DNA from 4 places in the Pseudodesulfovibrio tunisiensis genome. Region 1 is predicted to be linked to each of the others. Evidence: predicted binding sites of a transcription regulator. Region 1 holds the regulator's gene; each other region holds the start of a gene.
The links. Region 1 encodes sigma-54, which starts transcription at its own class of promoters, with help from an activator protein. Its sites were predicted from a motif close to CTGGCACGGNNNNTGCTT; they were not measured.
Positions count from the first base shown of each region.

Region 2: a site for sigma-54 is predicted at 1,730-1,747, ahead of flgB (flagellar basal body rod protein FlgB). Genes of this name have one in related genera too.
Region 3: a site for sigma-54 is predicted at 2,597-2,614, ahead of MPN23_RS08645 (YeiH family protein). Genes of this name have one in related genera too.
Region 4: a site for sigma-54 is predicted at 2,106-2,123, ahead of hpsG ((2S)-3-sulfopropanediol dehydratase). Genes of this name have one in related genera too.

Region 1 is NZ_CP094380.1:780,992-785,203, forward strand. It holds gene lptA (lipopolysaccharide transport periplasmic protein LptA) at 1-144, shown strand, start outside; gene lptB (LPS export ABC transporter ATP-binding protein) at 150-875, shown strand; gene rpoN (RNA polymerase factor sigma-54) at 1,118-2,542, shown strand; gene hpf (ribosome hibernation-promoting factor, HPF/YfiA family) at 2,581-3,126, shown strand; gene MPN23_RS03900 (PTS sugar transporter subunit IIA) at 3,128-3,577, shown strand; gene rapZ (RNase adapter RapZ) at 3,592-4,212, shown strand, end outside.
Region 2 is NZ_CP094380.1:1,415,664-1,419,875, reverse strand. It holds gene fliF (flagellar basal-body MS-ring/collar protein FliF) at 1-404, opposite strand, end outside; gene fliE (flagellar hook-basal body complex protein FliE) at 454-792, opposite strand; gene flgC (flagellar basal body rod protein FlgC) at 804-1,244, opposite strand; gene flgB (flagellar basal body rod protein FlgB) at 1,245-1,655, opposite strand; gene MPN23_RS07080 (tetratricopeptide repeat protein) at 2,125-2,688, shown strand; gene MPN23_RS07075 (IMP cyclohydrolase) at 2,868-3,464, shown strand; gene hflX (GTPase HflX) at 3,567-4,212, shown strand, end outside.
Region 3 is NZ_CP094380.1:1,760,816-1,765,027, reverse strand. It holds gene MPN23_RS08660 (hypothetical protein) at 1-177, opposite strand, end outside; gene MPN23_RS08655 (universal stress protein) at 217-663, opposite strand; gene MPN23_RS08650 (hypothetical protein) at 729-908, opposite strand; gene MPN23_RS08645 (YeiH family protein) at 919-2,559, opposite strand; gene MPN23_RS08640 (c-type heme family protein) at 2,807-4,212, shown strand, end outside.
Region 4 is NZ_CP094380.1:274,085-278,296, forward strand. It holds gene hpsG ((2S)-3-sulfopropanediol dehydratase) at 1-2,004, opposite strand, end outside; gene MPN23_RS01415 (amidohydrolase family protein) at 2,544-3,374, shown strand; gene MPN23_RS01420 (TRAP transporter substrate-binding protein) at 3,881-4,212, shown strand, end outside.

The sequences.
Region 1 (4,212 bases):
AATCCGGTTCTCAAGGACGGTCCCAATTCCATTGCCGGTGAAGTCATCAATTTCTACGTGCGTGAAAACCGCAGCGAAGTCGTGGGCGGCAGCAAGAAGCGCGTTGAAGCCATCTTCCTGACTCCCAAGATCAAGGTGGACTAACGAAAATGTCCAAAGGACTTGCTGCAAAAGGGCTGGCCAAACGCTACGGCCAACGCGAGGTGGTGCACGGCATCAGCCTTGAGGTCAATCCCAAGGAAGTCGTGGGACTTCTCGGTCCCAACGGCGCGGGGAAAACCACGACGTTCTACATGCTTGTCGGCATTGTCAAACCCAATGCCGGCGAGGTGTCGCTGCATGGCAAGCCCATCACCGGCCTTCCTCTTCATGAACGCGCACGCCTCGGCGTGAGCTATCTTCCCCAGGAAAGCTCCATCTTCAAGAAGCTGACCGTCCGCCAGAATCTGGAGATCATTCTGGAACAGACCGACATGACCCGGGCTCAGCAGCGGGCCCGCGCCGACGAGCTGCTGGAGATGTTTACCATCACCAAACTTCAGGATCAGGCCTCCATGTTCCTGTCCGGCGGCGAACGTCGTCGTCTGGAAATCGCCCGGGCCCTGATTCTGGACCCGGATTTCATCCTGCTCGACGAACCGTTTGCCGGCATTGACCCCATTGCGGTCATCGACATTCAGGAAATCATTTCCGTGCTCAAGAGCATGGGCATCGGCGTATTGATTTCCGACCACAATGTGCGCGAGACCCTGAGTATCTGCGACCGCGCCTATCTCGTTTACGAAGGCGCGGTCATTCTGGAGGGAGCTCCCGAGGAAATCGTCCAGAACAGTCAGGCTCGGCAGATATATCTCGGCGAGGATTTTCGCCTGTAAAAGCGGATTCCGCGTTTTTTCCCCTTTTCCCGATTTACACCTCCCGGAAAGGTTTGGTACACTTTTTTCATATCGTGTATCTGCCTGTATATTTTCTATAGTCACGGCATGTTAGGCGGTTTGTCTTGCAGGGGTGCCCAGTGTGTGGCATAGTATCACAAACGATCGGATTACAATAACGCATGATTTGATAATCGAGCACAACCCGGAACGGGCTTCAGCGGCGTTCACAGGGCATCAATATGGGACTGGAACTCAGACAACAACTCAAGCTTTCGCAACAACTGGTCATGACTCCCCAGTTGCAGCAGGCCATCAAGCTGCTGCAACTCTCGCGTTTGGAATTGGTTGAAACGGTTCAGCAGGAACTTCTGGAAAACCCGTTTCTGGACGAATCGGAAACGGACCCCATCGAACCGCAGCATGAAAGCGACCCCAACGAAAAGCTGAGCGAATCCCAGGAAAACGAGGAACTGGTCCGCAATGCGGACTGGGAAAACTATCTCGGTGAATTTTCAAGTACCTCGAAGCAGGCTCAGGTCCGGGAAACGGACCACCCTGAAGAAGGGCTCTCCTTTGAAGCCCGTCTGGCATCGAAACCTTCTCTCGAAGGCCATCTGAGCTGGCAGATTCATCTTTCCGATTTCACGGAACAGGACCTTGCCATCTGTGAAGTCATTCTGGGCAATCTGGACAGCAAGGGATATCTCCAGGCCTCCATTCAGGAAATACAATGCATGGTTTCCGCTCCGGAAGAGAGCATCGAGGCCGTGATCAAACGCATCCAGCGGCTTGATCCGGTGGGCGTGGCATCCCGCACCCCGCAGGAATGTCTGATGGTCCAGATGGAGTTTTTCAAAATGGACGAAGACCCCATTCTGGTCTCGCTGGTTACCGAGCATCTGGAGGACCTTGAAAAGCATCGCTACAAGCCCCTTGCACGCAAGTTCAAGATTTCATTGGAAGAACTCAAGGGCTATCTGGATGAAATCCAGAAGCTCGACCCCATGCCCGGGACTAATTTCAGCAGTACCGAACCATATTACGTCAGCCCGGATGTCTTCGTGTACCGCTACGGCGACGATTTCGTCATCATCCTGAACGAGGACGGACTGCCTCGGCTGCAGATGAATTCCTTCTACATGGACAGCCTGGACGCGGCTCCGGCCAAGGACAAGGAATACTTTCAGGAAAAGATGCGTTCGGCTGCATGGCTCATGAAAAGCCTGTACCAGCGGCAGCGCACCTTGTATAAGGTAGTTGAGAGCATAGTCCGCTTTCAACGCGAGTTCTTCATGAACGGGGTGACCAAACTCAAGCCCCTCATCCTCAAGGAGGTCGCCGAGGACATCAGCATGCACGAATCCACTGTCAGCCGGATTACCACCAACAAGTATGTGTCCACGTCGCACGGAATCTTCGAATTGAAGTTTTTCTTCAACAGTGCGCTGGACCTGGGTGACGGCTCTCAGGTGGGCTCTGAAAGCGTCAAGGCGCTCATCAAGAAGATGATCGCCGAGGAAGATCCCAAGAAGCCGCTGAGCGACGAACGCATCGGCGAGATTCTCAAGGAAAAGCTGGACGTGAACATCGCCCGACGCACCGTGGCCAAGTATCGTTCCGCAATGGACATTCCGTCCTCTTCCAAGCGCAAGCAGTTTTTTTAACAGGTTGTCTGTACCCATCATCAACCAGGAGGGTAACCATGAACATCAGCTTCACCTTTAAGAATTTCGAACCGTCCGATCATCTCAAGGGCTATGCAAACAAGCGGTTTGAAAAGCTTGGAAAGTTTTTCACCGGCGACGAGGTTGCCGAACTGCAGGTGAATTTGCTGGTAGAAAAGTTTCGCCACAAGGCGGACATCGTGCTTACCGCCGACAATATTCATATCTCGGCCTTCGAATCTTCCGAAGACATGTATTCCACCATCGACATGGTGCTGGACAAGGTTGAAGCCCAGCTCAGAAAGATGCGTGAAAAGATGAAGGGCCGCAGCAAGATGGCGCGCGGCAACAAGACCGTGCAAATGAACGTCCTCAGCTTTGATGACCTCAGCGGCGAACGTACGCCGTCGATCGAGCTGACTTCCGAATATGAACCAAAGCCCATGAGCGTGGACGAAGCCGCCATGCAGCTTGAAACCATGGATCACGAATTCCTGGTGTTCCGCAATGCGGAAACCGAAGGCGTCAATGTCATCTACAAGCGCAAGAACGGGGATTTCGGACTGATCGAACCTGGATTCTGACATGATACTTGGTGATTACCTGGACAAGAAACTCATCTTTCCGAACCTCGTTTCCTCGACAAAGTCCGAGGTACTGAAAGAACTTGTCGCCCCCTTGGGCGAAGCATATTCCGAGTTGGACGCGAACGAGGCCGTTCGCGTCCTTCTCGAACGTGAAGGGCTTGGTTCCACCGGCATCGGAGATGGAATCGCCATCCCCCACGGCAAACTCGACGATCTGGACAGGATTCTCGTTCTGGTGGGACGCAGCAGCGAAGGGGTGGAGTTCGATGCGCTCGATCACAAACCCTGCCACATCTTCTTTCTCGTGCTTGCTCCGGCTCAGGTGGCGGGAATGCATCTGCGCATTCTGGCGCATATTTCCCGGCTCCTGCGCGATTCCTCGTTCAGACAGGAATTCATGGATGCCGTGGATGCAGATACCCTCTGGAACCTGCTCAAGAACGCGTAACCAACCGAGTGGCGATGTCTCCGCGCAACACTTTTCCCGTCATCGTGGTCACCGGCATTTCCGGCTCCGGAAAAAGCACGGCTCTCCGGGTATTCGAAGATCTCGGATATTTCTGCATTGACGGCCTGCCAGCGGGCATGGTGCCCAAGCTGGCCGAACTTTTTTCCGGACAGGACAAAAAGCATCGAGGTCTGGTATTGGGCATGGACCTGCGCCAGCCCGATTTCCCTCGGCGCTGGGAAGACGTCGTCAGCCAGTTGCAGGAGCAGCAGGCAGCGGTTCAGGTGGTCTTTCTGGAAGCGCGAATGGACACGCTCGTGCGACGGTACGCCACCACCCGTCGCCCGCATCCTCTGGAAACCCGGGATTTGGGACTGGAGCAGGCGCTGGAGCGGGAACGCGACCTGTTGGACCCCGTCCGGCAGACCGCAGCTCTGGTCATCGACACCACGGGGTATTCCATCCATGACCTCAGACGCGTGATTCAGGAGAAGTGGGCGGCATTCGATGAAGAGGCCAAGGGAATGCGGGTTCATGTCATTTCCTTCGGTTTCAAATACGGAGTGCCTCGGGAAGCTGATCTGGTTTTTGATCTTCGTTTCCTGCCGAACCCGTATTTTGATGAAAAACTGAAG
Region 2 (4,212 bases), 630 kb from region 1:
AGCGCGCGCTGGTAGTTGATGTGCTGCACGAAATCGGTCTGGCCGATCTGCACGGAGTCGAAAATCTCGAAGCCGATGCCCTGGCCGTGCAGGTCGCCTTCGCCCGCCACCTTGAGCCGGAGTTCATATACGCGGTCCGCCGGAACCATGATGGTCTGGCCGTTGTCCGTGAGCTGATACTTTTCCTTTTCCCCCTGAAGCATGGCCACGACCTTGGAGGCGTCCTCGGGGTACAGGTTGGTGAGCAGCACCTTGTAGTCGGGCTTGTTCATCCAGTAGATCATCAGCACGAAGGCAAGGCTGACGGAAACGGCAAGGCCGCCGATGAGCACGCGTTGGGACAGGGTGCGTCCGGCCCAGAAGTTGGCGAGCTTGTTCCAGTATTCGGCGATGAACGGAGGCATGGGTTACTCCAGCGAAAGGTTTTGGTTCGACTTCGGAATCCGGTTCTGCCTAGAACGGCATGCGCATGACTTCCTGATACGCGGTCATGACCTTGTTGCGCACCGCGCTGGTCATGCTCATGGCCAGCCCGGCCTTCTGCATGGTGATCATGAGTTCGTGCACGTTCTGGGTCTCGCCCGAGGCGAATGATTCGATCATCTGCTTTTTCTCGGCCTGCATGTCATTGACCTTGCTGACCGAGTCCTTGAGCGTGGTGCTGAAGGCTTCGGCCGGTGCCTGGGGCTTGGTCAGCCTGCCGGAAACCTTGTTGTTCAGGGCCTTGCTGCGGGCACCCATGGTATCCATGGCATTTTCGTATGCCTTGAAGGCGATGCTTTTCACAACCATGACGTTTCTCCCTAGCCTCTGCCGATGAGCAGGGCCTTGTTGAACATGTTTTTGACGGACTGAATGGTCTGCACGTTGGCTTCGTAGCCGCGCATGGCCGTCATCATGTTGGTCATCTCCTCGACCACGTTGATGTCGGGATAGAACACGTATCCCTGATCGTTGGCATCGGGATGGCCGGGTTCGTACACCTGCTTGAAGGGACGGTTGTCCGCCACCACACCCAGTACCTTGACACCGTGCAGGTCCCTGTTCATGTGGTCCTGCATGGCCTTGTCAAAGGGGGAATATACCGGGCTGGACTCGAAGGACACGGACTTGCGGCGGTAGGGGCCGCCAGCCATGGTCTTGGTCGTCCGGATGTTGGCCAGGTTCATGGAAATGACATTCAGATTGGCGCGCTGGGCCTTGAGCCCGGATGCGCCGATGTCCATGGCAGTCATGAAGTCCATTTACTTGCCTCCGTCCTGTATGACCTTCTGCAGGCCCGTGAAATTCTTTTTGATCACGTCGGTCAGGGCATTGTAGAGCATGGCGTTCTTGGCCATGACGGTCATTTCCTTGTCCAGATCGACGGAATCCTCGCCGTGCACCTGACGGGCGCGGAATTCCTGGATGCCGTCTCCCTTGAACGTGCCGGCGTGAAATGCGGCGGGCATGTGACTTTTTTCGGTCCGCGTCATCTTGCCGCGCATGTCCAGATTCAGCGCCTGCTGGAGCTTTTCCTCGAATTCCAATCGGCGGGGCCGGTAGTCGGGCGTGTTCACGTTGGTGATGTTGCCCATGACGAGATTTTGACGTTCAAGGCGGAGGTCCAGCACTTTTGCTGTCAAATTGATGTGGCTTCCAAAAAGGCCTTTCATGGCTTGATCCTCCAGGGGTTTCAGCGTTTTGAATCCGGCTCGGGAATTTTTTGCCGCCGGTTTCGTGTTGAGAGAAGCAACAACTGTTCCATAGTTTCAATTATCTGATTTCATTCGATTAATGGAAATATGCCGTTGTTTTTCCATTCGAACGGCGCGAAAGGAGATCGGCAGCGGGGTGGAAAAAGGGGGGAGATCGGGGAAGAATTTGCCAGCACCGGCATGCGAACGGGAAAATGTCCGTCTGCGGGACCGGAAAAGCATGATTTTCGTCTTTTCCTTGCATTTCAGCGGATTGTTGCGGAAAAGAACCGGACGACATCTGAGGAATCATCAGGTCGGCGAATGGTTGTCCCATACTGTTTCATCTCTGTTGGCACAGTGGTTGCTTGCGAATGGTGCAGGCCAATAGTGGCCGAATCCTTTTGCCGTCCGGACAGCCGGACAGGAAAATTGGAGGGGAAATCGCATGAGTGGTCATATGGATTATGAAATCAACAAGGAACTCGGGGAATGCTACCTGTTCATGGGTGAGCTGGACAAAGCCGAGGAATACTATCGGAAAGCCATCGGCTCCAATGGTATTCACCCCGACCCGTACCTCGGTCTCGCAACCGTGGCCGTACAGCGCGGCGCGCTCGACGATGCGCTCCTGATGTATGAAAAGGCCCACAGGATCGAGCCGACCGACAAGAGTTTTTCCGGCATCGGGCTGATCCGCATGGAACGCGGAAGCAAGGAAGACGCATTTTCCCTGTTTCTGAGCGCCATCGGGCTCAATCCCGAAAACATGGTCGCCCTGTTCAGTCTGATCAGGCTCGCCCATGAACTGGACCGGCTGGAAGAGATCGTCCCGCATCTGGAAAACTATCTGGAGATCGACCCGTCCAAGCACGAGGTCAGATACTCCCTCGCGGGATGCCTGGTCTGCCTTGACAGAAAGGACGAGGCCAGAGCGCAGCTTGAACGGATTCTGGAGATGGATCCGGAATTCGAAGCGGCGCGCGAAATGCTCGCACAGTTCGAGTCCTAGACAACCACGGTCTCCCCTCCCCGTTGATTTTCCGTCCCGTTCCTCGTGGGCGGGGCGGAAAATCAGCCTACGCAGGTAGGGTTTTGAAACCGGGAAAAACCGCGTGATTGCACGCGTTCGTTTCTTGCCTTTGGCGGGCAAATCTGGCACAGCCTCACAAAACAACGAGGGGGTTGTGCATGAACCTGTTGCCTGTGAAAAGAGCCATTCTGTCCGTGACCGACAAGAGCGGTCTGGCTGAATTCGGCGCATTCCTGTCCGAGCGTGGCGTTGAACTGGTTTCCACCGGGGGAACCAGGAAGATGCTCCAGGAATCCGGCCTGTCCGTTACCTCTGTCAGCGACGTTACCGATTTCCCCGAGATTCTGGGCGGAAGGGTCAAGACCCTGCATCCGTACATTCACGGGGGCATTCTGGCTGACAAGGATGACGAAGGCCATCTTGAAACCCTGAGGGAGTTCAACATCGAGCCGTTCGACCTCATCTGTGTAAACCTCTATAATTTTGCGGAAGCCGCCAGAAAACAGGCCGTGCTCCGCGATGCGGTGGAACAGATCGACATCGGCGGCCCCTGCATGTTGCGGGCGTCCGCCAAGAACTTCCATTCCGTGCTGGTTGTCCCCGGCCCGCAGCATTATGCCCGGGTTCAGAAGGAAATCGAGGAGCACGGCGGCATCACCTTGGGATTGCGCAAGGAAATGGCCGCCGAAACTTTCCGCATGGTGTCGGAATACGACAACATGATCGCGGAGTACCTCGCTTCCCACGACAAGTAGCGACCATTCATCCGGCCGTCCGCGTCTCTGCACGGGCGCGGGCGGTCATTTTCGCAAAGGAGCACCGCCATAGCTCAGAAGGCCAGGGGAAACCTCCAGGGGTTGAAACCCAATCAGATCAAGCGGCTCAACAGGCTGTATCAGCGTCGGTATCCGGCGCACGGCAATTACACCGGGGAACAGGCGAGGGAGCTCGCGGACATTTCCCTGGAAACCGGGCGGCAGATCGGCCTGCTCATCAATCGTCAGGGCACCCCGGAAATGGTGCTCGTGGGTGACAACCGCTCCATCTTCATTCCCGAACTGCCCCGCGCACGTCAGGCTGCGGACAGACTGCGCGGCCTGCGGCTGCTGCACACGCATCTCACCGAGGAAAAGCTTTCGCAGGAAGACCTCATGGACATGGTTTTTCTGCGGCTGGATTCCGTGACCGTGCTCAATGTGTCGACGCATGGGCCGCAGACCGCCCAACTCGCCCACCTGCTGCCGCCCAATCCCGAGGAGCGGAGCTACGAAATTTTTGATCCCGTGCGTTGGGATCGCATGGACGCTGACCTGCTGGCCGTGACCGAGGCGCTGGAAGACGAGTTCCGGCGGCTGGTTTCCGCGCGGGAAACGGACAGCGAGAACCGTGCCTTGCTGGTGAGCGTGGACGACACGCCCCGGCCCGTGCAGGAACTGTCTCTGGCCGAACTCGCCGAACTGGCGGACACGGCCGGGCTGGAGTCCGTGGGGTCTCTGATTCAGC
Region 3 (4,212 bases), 980 kb from region 1:
GCGGGTGCGCAGCAGGATGTCCTCGACCTCGAAACCTCCGTCGGGCATCGGCGTGATGTGCCAGTGCGGATTCAGGGCCAGCAACCTGTCCGGGGTGAGCGAGCTCCAGAACTCGGCGGTCCAGGGCAGGTTCAGTTCCATCCATGTGGATTCCATGCGTTCGGCTTTTCGGTTCATGGTCGTATGTTGGCCTGTTTTTCGTGTCATGGCAACGAACTACGGCGCCACGACAAGGGGGCAGGGCAGCAGGGGATGCAGTTCCTTGTTCTTGAGCCGCGCCTTGAATCCCGGGGCCTGCTTCTTCTGGTTTGCACCCACGACGAGCACGTCCGTGCCGAGTTCCCGAGCTGTTTCGGCCAGCACGGTTTCGGGTTTGCCCACCTTGCGGAGAAATTCCGGTTCCAGGGGGGCGAAATCCTGACGGATGCGCTCCCAGAGGCGGCCTATTTCCCCGGAAATCTGGTCTTCCACGTACTTGGCGAACTTGTTGCGGGTGGTGGAGGTATTGAGCCAGTCATCCCCGGTCATGAAGCTCCAGTCCTCGTTGACAATGGACAGCACGGTGAGTCTTGCGCCGGATTGTCTGGCCCAGTCCAGTGCGAGGGTCTCGGCCTTTTGCGCGCCCGGGGTTCCGTGGGTGGCGAGGAGAATGTGTCTGAACATGGCTATCCTGCTGGAATGCCGGAGGGGAGCGGATACTCCCCTCCGGGTCGGTTGTTGTCTGGCTGCTAGGCGAGCCACTTGGTGAACAGGAGCACGAAGAAGGTCACCACCAGCACGAGGCTGAGTGCGGTGAGGTCCTCATTCCGTTCCGAGGCGAACACGGACAGGGCGCGCTCCTCGTTGTCCTGCTGATCCTGCTGGCCGTTGTTCACGGTGCAATTTTCCGCTTTCACGTTCTTTTCCATGATGGTCTCCTTACTTGAGCACGACGTCCTTGACGAAGTACATGACGACGATGAAGGACAGGGTGGCCTTGGTCACGCCGGAGATGGCGCCCATGACCAGAGGCCAGCCGCCGGCCTGAGCCAGGGACTTGCGCGTGATCTGCATGCCGAGGCCGATGAGGCCGTAGGCAAAGAACCAGATCATGGCGTCGGTCAGGGTCACGATGGTCTTGGACTTCTTGTGTACCTGCTTGACCGCGTGCTTGATTGCGGACTTCACATCCTTGGCTATGGTGATTTCGCCGCCCTTGTCGCGGGCGATGATGGATTCCAGAGCCGCCATGCGCTTGCGGGCCGTGGCATCGAAAACGGACTTGTTGTCGCGTTCGTCATAGTTGCCCGCGATCTGGCGCTGGTGCACGAGATCGTTGAATGCGGCCTGTTCCTCGGCTTTCAGGCCGGGAATGCCCGCAGCCTGAGCAGAGCCCAGCACCACGAGTTCCTCGGGAGTGACTTCGGTGCGCTGGTTGTAGCTGAAGTCGAGATACTTGCCCTTGTAATGGCTGGGCGGTGAGAACACGCCCATGGAGGACATGAAGAACAGGATCAGGAAGCCGATGATGAACAGGGGAAACTTGTCGATCACCACTTCCTTGAAGGACAGTTTCTGCCCGGACTGCTTGCCGTACCAGGAGGCCAGAACCAGCACGATCACGGGCAGGAACAGGACGCGGGTGATGTTGAAGATTTCGCCGACCTTCAGGGTCTTGATGTCCACGGAGTTGAAGGCGAGGCACGCAGCCGCGACCTGTGCGGAGTTCAGGATGCCTGTACCGGCCCACGCGCCGAACTGGGTCGGGTTCATGCCCACGATCTTGCCGATGGTGGGGAAGGCGAACATGCACAGGATGCCGAAGCCGAGGATGGTGCCGATGGTATAGGCCATCTCGGAGCAGCGAGCGCGCACGACCGGGGCGCAGGCCACGGTGGCGGACACGCCGCACACGCCCATGCCTGCGGAAAGCACGCCGGTCATGGACTTGGGCTGCCGGAACATCTTGCCCAGAAAGAGCACGAAGAACACGGTGCCCAGCACGAAGAAGCCGATCATCCAGACGGAAACCATGCCCAGCTTGGCCAGCTCCGCAAAGGAGTAGCGCGCGCCGAGCAGGATGACGCCCATCTTCAGCACGAATCGGGCGGTCTTGACACCCGAGGCGGCAAAGGCCGGGATGCCCCAGCTGTTGGTGATCACGATGCCCACGATGATGCCGAGCACCACGTAGTTGAGGTTCAGGACCTTGTGAATCTTGAACCCGAGCACCGGCACCAGGCTGTCCGACATGATGGTGACCAGAGGCTCGGCAAACCAGCGGATGCCCATGGCCAGCACGATGATGAACAGGATGCCGGGAATGGTTTCCAGAACAAAGATGTCCAGTTTGGTCTGGGGTTTGTTCATGCGTCCGCCGCGCATCAGGGCCGTCACGACACCCACGCCGCCCAGAATGAAACTCATGGCCTCCATGAGGTCGACCTGCTTGTGGACATGCAGGGTCTTGAAAAGCTGTTCGAACATGCCGGAATAGACGAGGATTCCGTAGAGCAGCAGGAGTCCGCTCAGAATCCAGAGGGGGACGTTGCTCGGACGTCCGACATCGGAATTTGCCATATCACCTCTCCTTTGGGGTTGGTTTTGCCTTTTCCCTAGGCAAGGCGCGTGCCAAAAATCACAAACATGTATTCATATGAATTCATTGGATTTGATTTTCATGTCTTCTGGTTTGGTGCAAACCGCGGTTTGCAGGTTGAATAGTCGGGTTTGCGCTTTTCCCGATTGTGCTGTCCGGCTTGCCCTGAAACGCGGCATGAGCATACAATGGACGGGCCGTACATCGTGAATCGGGAGTTTCCAGTCTATGAAGTTTCCACCGCTCAGCCTTCAGACCAAGTTTCTGCTCGGGCTCGGAGCCATTGTCCTGACCCTCGGCATATTCTTTGCCGCTGGCATGTCCTTTCATCTCAATTCGCTGCTCCGCTCCCAGGTGCAGGACAAGGCGCATCTTGTGCTGGGACAGGTGGACGCGGTGCAGCGGTACGTGCGGGAAACCCTGCGGCCCAAGATGTTCGAGACCATCCCGGACGACGAATTCATCATCGAGGCCATGAGTTCCTCGTTCATTTCCCGGCAGGTCATGGATCGGCTCAAGATGACCGAGGCCGACTACCTGTATCGTCGCGTGGCCGTGAATTCCCGGAATCCGGATTATGAAGTGAATGCCATGGAAAAGGGGATTCTGGACCTTTTCCGGGCGAATCCCGCAATGGACATGTGGGCGGGGTATCGCAAGGTGGACGGCAACGAATACTTTCTTTCGGCCCGGCCCGTGCGGTTCCATGCCAAGTGCATGCATTGCCACGGCGAGCCCGGGGAAGCGCCCCGGGAGCTGCTGTCGCGGTACGGTTCGGAGCGCGGTTTCGGCCATACGCTGGACGGATTGGACGGGCTGGACATGGTGGGCGTGCCCGTGGAGGACGCAGTCATGCAGATTCGGGACGCCACGGTTGGCTATCTCGGGGTGTACGCCTCGGGAATGCTGATCTTCTTCGCCCTGATTCAGGTCTTTTTCAACAGACTGGTCACGCACAATCTGCGGCGGTTGACCGCGGTGTTTCGCGGTCGGTTCAGGGAGCAGGGCGATGTGGTCATGCCCCGGTCTCTGGAACACGGGGACGAGATCGAAGGCATGGTGCGCGGCATGGAGGAACTGGGCGACAGGCTGCTGGATGCGCAGCGGCAGCTCAAGGACAATGCCGCGAATCTGGAGCGGACCGTGGATTTGCGTACCCGGGAACTGTCCAAGGAGGTGGCCGAGCGTCAGGCCGACGTGCGGCTGTTCGTGCGGCTTCTGGGGCGGCTGAACACCAGTCAGTCCCGGCGGGTTCTCTGGGAACGCAGCCTGCCCCTTGTCGGGCGTCGTTTCGGTGCGGACCGCGTGGGATTTCAATGCATGCTGACCTCGACCCGCTTTCATTCCTGGCCGGACAGGGAACACAAGCCCGTGCTGCCCGATGACTGGAAGGAAATTCTGGTGTCGGCCATGCCCCGGTTCGTTCCGGGCCGGGCCTACATCCCGGTGGGCGCGACAGAGGCCGTGTCCGACGGGCTTCTGGTCATGGAATGGGAGGACGGCCGCACGATCCGGCTTCAGGATCAGGAGGTCCTGCGCGCTCTGGGACAGCAGCTCGGCATTGCCATGGAAAATCTGACGATTCTGGACAATCTGCTTCGTCAGAAGGACATGCTGCAATCCATTGTCGAGGG
Region 4 (4,212 bases), 510 kb from region 1:
GAGGTTCACGCCGCGTTCCAGAGAGTACTTGTGGGCGAACTCCTGGCAGACGCTATCCAGCTCGCGGGCAATGGTGTCCGCATAGGGATCGTTGTTGCCGTAGCAGGGAGCGGTCTTCAGGATTTCGCGGACTTCCTCATGTCCCTCGAAGTTGGCATTGATGGCATCCACGACTTCCTTCATGGTCAGCTTCTTGTCCTCGAAGACCAGCTTCTTGATGGCGCTCAGGGAGTCGACAACCGTGCCGTAGCCCAGGAATTCGAAGTAGGAGTATTCCAGACCGCCTTCGATGTGCTGGCTCTGCAGGTCCTTGCCCTTGTCCATGCACAGGTCGTGCAGCACGGAGGCAAACGGGGTCGCGAAGTGCTCGGGGCGCAGGCAGTCCACGATGTACTGCTGGCGGAAAGCCTTGGCGAGCAGGTTGTGGTGCTGCTTCAGGTAGGCTTCGTGGAATTCGTCCCAGGTCTTGAAGGTGGTGGGATCGCCGGTTTCCAGACCCACGACTTCGCTGCCGTACTTGAGCATGCGGCCATTGTGCATGGTCATCTCGATGGCAGTGGCAAAGTTGATGTACACGCAACCGGAAGTGTAGGTTTCGATGTTCGGCATGCGGGCTTCGGTGCAGCCGGAAACCGAGTAGTCCAGAGCCTGATCCAGAGGCGCGCCCTTGATCGCGTACAGGGGAACGATTTCCTCGTCATTGATCAGCTTGGGGAAGCCGGTGCCGTCCTTGATGGTCAGGGCGACTTCGTGGATGAAACGTTCCGGGCTGCGGGAGTGGATGCGTGCAGCCAGGTCAGGGTAGTTCATGGGGAATTCGCGCTTGGATTCCAGGAACAGGTAGGTCAGTTCGTTGGTCGCGTCCTTGCCGTTCGGGGTCTGGCCGCCGATGGTCACGGCTTCCCAGTGGGCATAGCCCTCGTTGAACTCGTTGCCGGTGGGGTTGATGTACAGGTCGATGAACTGAGCCATCTCGACCCACATGTTTTCCAGCAGCTCCTTGGCACCTTCCGGGGTCAGCACACCGGCCTTGATGTCCTGTTCGTAGTAGGGGAACAGGTACTGGTCCATGCGGCCGTTGGAGATGATGGCGGAAGCCTTCTGCTCGATGCGGGAGAACATCTGGGTGAACCACTGGGACTGCACGGCTTCATGGAAATTGCGGGCAGGCTCGGCAGGCACGCGTTCGCAGATTTCGGCAAGCTTGAGCAGCTCGGCCTTGCGGGTCTCGTTCTCTTCGGCGGCAGCCAGTTCGCGAGCCAGATCGGCATGGCGGCGGCTCCAGAGCATGATGGCGTCGCACACGATGACCATGGCTTCGTAGAACGGCTTCTTCTCCCACATTTCGATCGGGCTTTCGTGGTCGAGGGAGTCCAGACGTTCCTGGGCTTCACGCTGGATGTCCTTGAAGCCGCGCTTCAGCACCTTGGGGTAGTCGTGCACCCACTGCAGGGCGGAGCGGTAGGAAGAGGTCTCGGAGACAACGAACTTGGACTTGAGGCCGCTGTCGTCGTCGTAGGTCACGCCGCGCAGGTCCTCGGGCATGGCATTGTTCAGGTGCTCATGATAGGTCCGACCCTTCCAGTAGGGAGCGATGTCCTCGAGAACGATCTTGACTTCTTCCGGGGTGATCTTGAACGGGCTCTTTTCGCGTTTGTCCAGATCGGCGAGAGTGAAGTAGAAGTCGCCGTCGATTTCGGGGTAGAGGATGCCGTAGCGGCCGAGCTTGCCGGAGCGGCCGGCGAGCAGGGAATTGGGAGTGATGTACACGGTCATCTTCTCGGCGCAGTTCAGCAGAGCCTTGGCCCAGCGAAGAACCAGAGGCTGGCCCTCGGTCAGCTTCATGGATTCGGTGAAGTAGCGGGCACGCTCGATGTCGATGTACGGGGTGGTCATGTGAAAGGAATCGAGGATTCCGTAAACGCGTTCGCGGCCGGAACGGTCCATGCTCTTCTTTTCGATACGCTCTTCCTGAGGGGAGAGGCAGCAATCCAAATTATACATCAGAGTTCTCCAGCAAAAAGGTTCAAGTTCATTAAATCCTGGAAATTTACCGTTACGAACAATCGCTGCTTGAGCGCCTTGCCCGCAGCATGCCTCCACATAAGCAACGACAGTGCCAATTTCATAACATGCTGTATTAAATGATAAAATAGGTAGACACGAATTTCACAATCGGGGATGCCATGTATCACGAAGCTGTTGCATTGGTGCAACTTTCTGCTTTTTATCGTATGTATTGCAATGGGTTGAATGCGGTGTTGCAGCGCTGCACATGCGTGGCGGGTTGCAACGGCTTGTGAAAAATGGTGCTTCCATGGGGCGGGTAAAAAGCGGAAATCATGCCTGACTTTTAGAGGCCAAAAGGTCTTTTTTGACTTAATTGATTGTTTTTAAACAACTAAATTTTTCATGATTTTTTTCACATTCGACAAAACACAAGTGATGCAAACTGGCATCGACCTTGCTCTTCAGGATTCCCAGAACACAGGATGTCGCATGTATACATTATAATAGGGCGGCATCGCAGCAAGGAGAATCCAGTGGATATTATTGACTTTCGTTTCCGTCCCAACACTCAGGCGACCATCGACGGCTTTACCAAGAGCACCATGTTCAAGGGCATGTTTGCCAAGATGGATCTGACCCGGCTCTATGCCCAGAGCGTTCCCGAGGTCGTGGACATGATCAGCAAGGAAGGGTACGTCAAGGCCGTCATCACCGGCCGCGACTGCTCCGGCACATACGATGCGAAATCCAACAATGAAGGCGTGAAGGCCTTTGTCAGGGAATTCCCCGACATGTTTCTGGGTTTCATGGGCGTGGACCCGAATCGCGGCATGGACGCCATCTACGAATTGGACAAGGACATCAGGGAAGACGGCATGCATGGAGCCTGCATCGACCCCTATCTTGCCAAGATGTTCGTGAATGACGCCAGATACTACCCGGTTTACAGCAAGTGCTGCGAACTGGATATCCCGGTGATCGTGGCCACTGGCCCGGGAACTCTGGTCCCCGGCGCAGTCATGGAGCATGCTGCTCCCCGCTACATCGACTATGTTGCCCGTGATTTTCCGCAGCTCAAGATCATCATCAGTCACGGCGGCTATCCCTGGGTAGAGGAAGCCATCATGATCACTGAACGTAATGAAAACGTGTACATGGAGCTTTCGGAGTACGAGCGGCATCCCGGTGGGGAATCCTATGTGAAGGCCGCTGCCAATCTGATTGGTGACAAGATTCTTTTCGCCAGCGCGCACCCCGGTGCGGATTTCCGCGATGCGCTGGCCATGTACAAGGGATTTGGCCTTTCCGAGGATGTCATGGAGCAGATCATGTTCAGGAACGCACAGAAGGTTCTCGGCTTGTAACCCGCTTGTTTCATTCGCTGGTTTGAAAGGAAGAGGGGCTTTGGCCCCTCTTTTTTTGTGCTATTTCCTTGGGTTGGAGAGAATTGTTGCGAGAGTGCAACTGTTGTTCTGCTGCAACATTTACATTTTTAACCTGTTATTTCAGTTTATTGCAGTCTGAATTGCGGAATTTTCACTTCTGGTGTTGTCGTGCTGCCACACCGCTGTGAAAAGTTTCACAGCCACGCGTATTCTGCTGGTGTGGAATCGATTGGCAAGGCGTATAATATTGTGTTTTCAATAGTTGAAAGGGGCATGTCTTCGTTGCCCGACCTTTGTTTACCTATTGAAATAAAAGGACTTAAAATTTTTTCTTGATCGAACTGTTCTTCTTTTCACAAGTGAGGCACCTTATTTGCACGGAGCGTGTGAAAATCGGCACACAACGGCACGGCCTCCTAATTTATTCCATCGATGGACAAGCTGGCTGGCACTTCGGAAACATGTAACTGAGAAGGAACTGACTGATGAAAAAAATTCTCGTATTCTTCCTGCTTCTCGCCATGACGCTGTGTGCTGCTGTTGTCAATGCCTCCGGATTGAAGCCGATGGTCATTCTGGCTGCGACCTCCAATCCTCCGGGAAGCTCTCATGAAGTGGCCATAACCGAATTCAAGAAGCTGATCGAAAAGGAATCCGACGGCGTCATCCGCGTTCAGCCTTTCATTGGTGGGACCATGGGCAGTGAACAGGCCAATGTCAAACAGCTCAGGACCGGAGAGCTGCATGTTTCGGCTCTGTCTGCCGACAACATGACTCCGTTTGCCCCCAGCGCAACCCTGCTGGTGCTGCCTGGTCT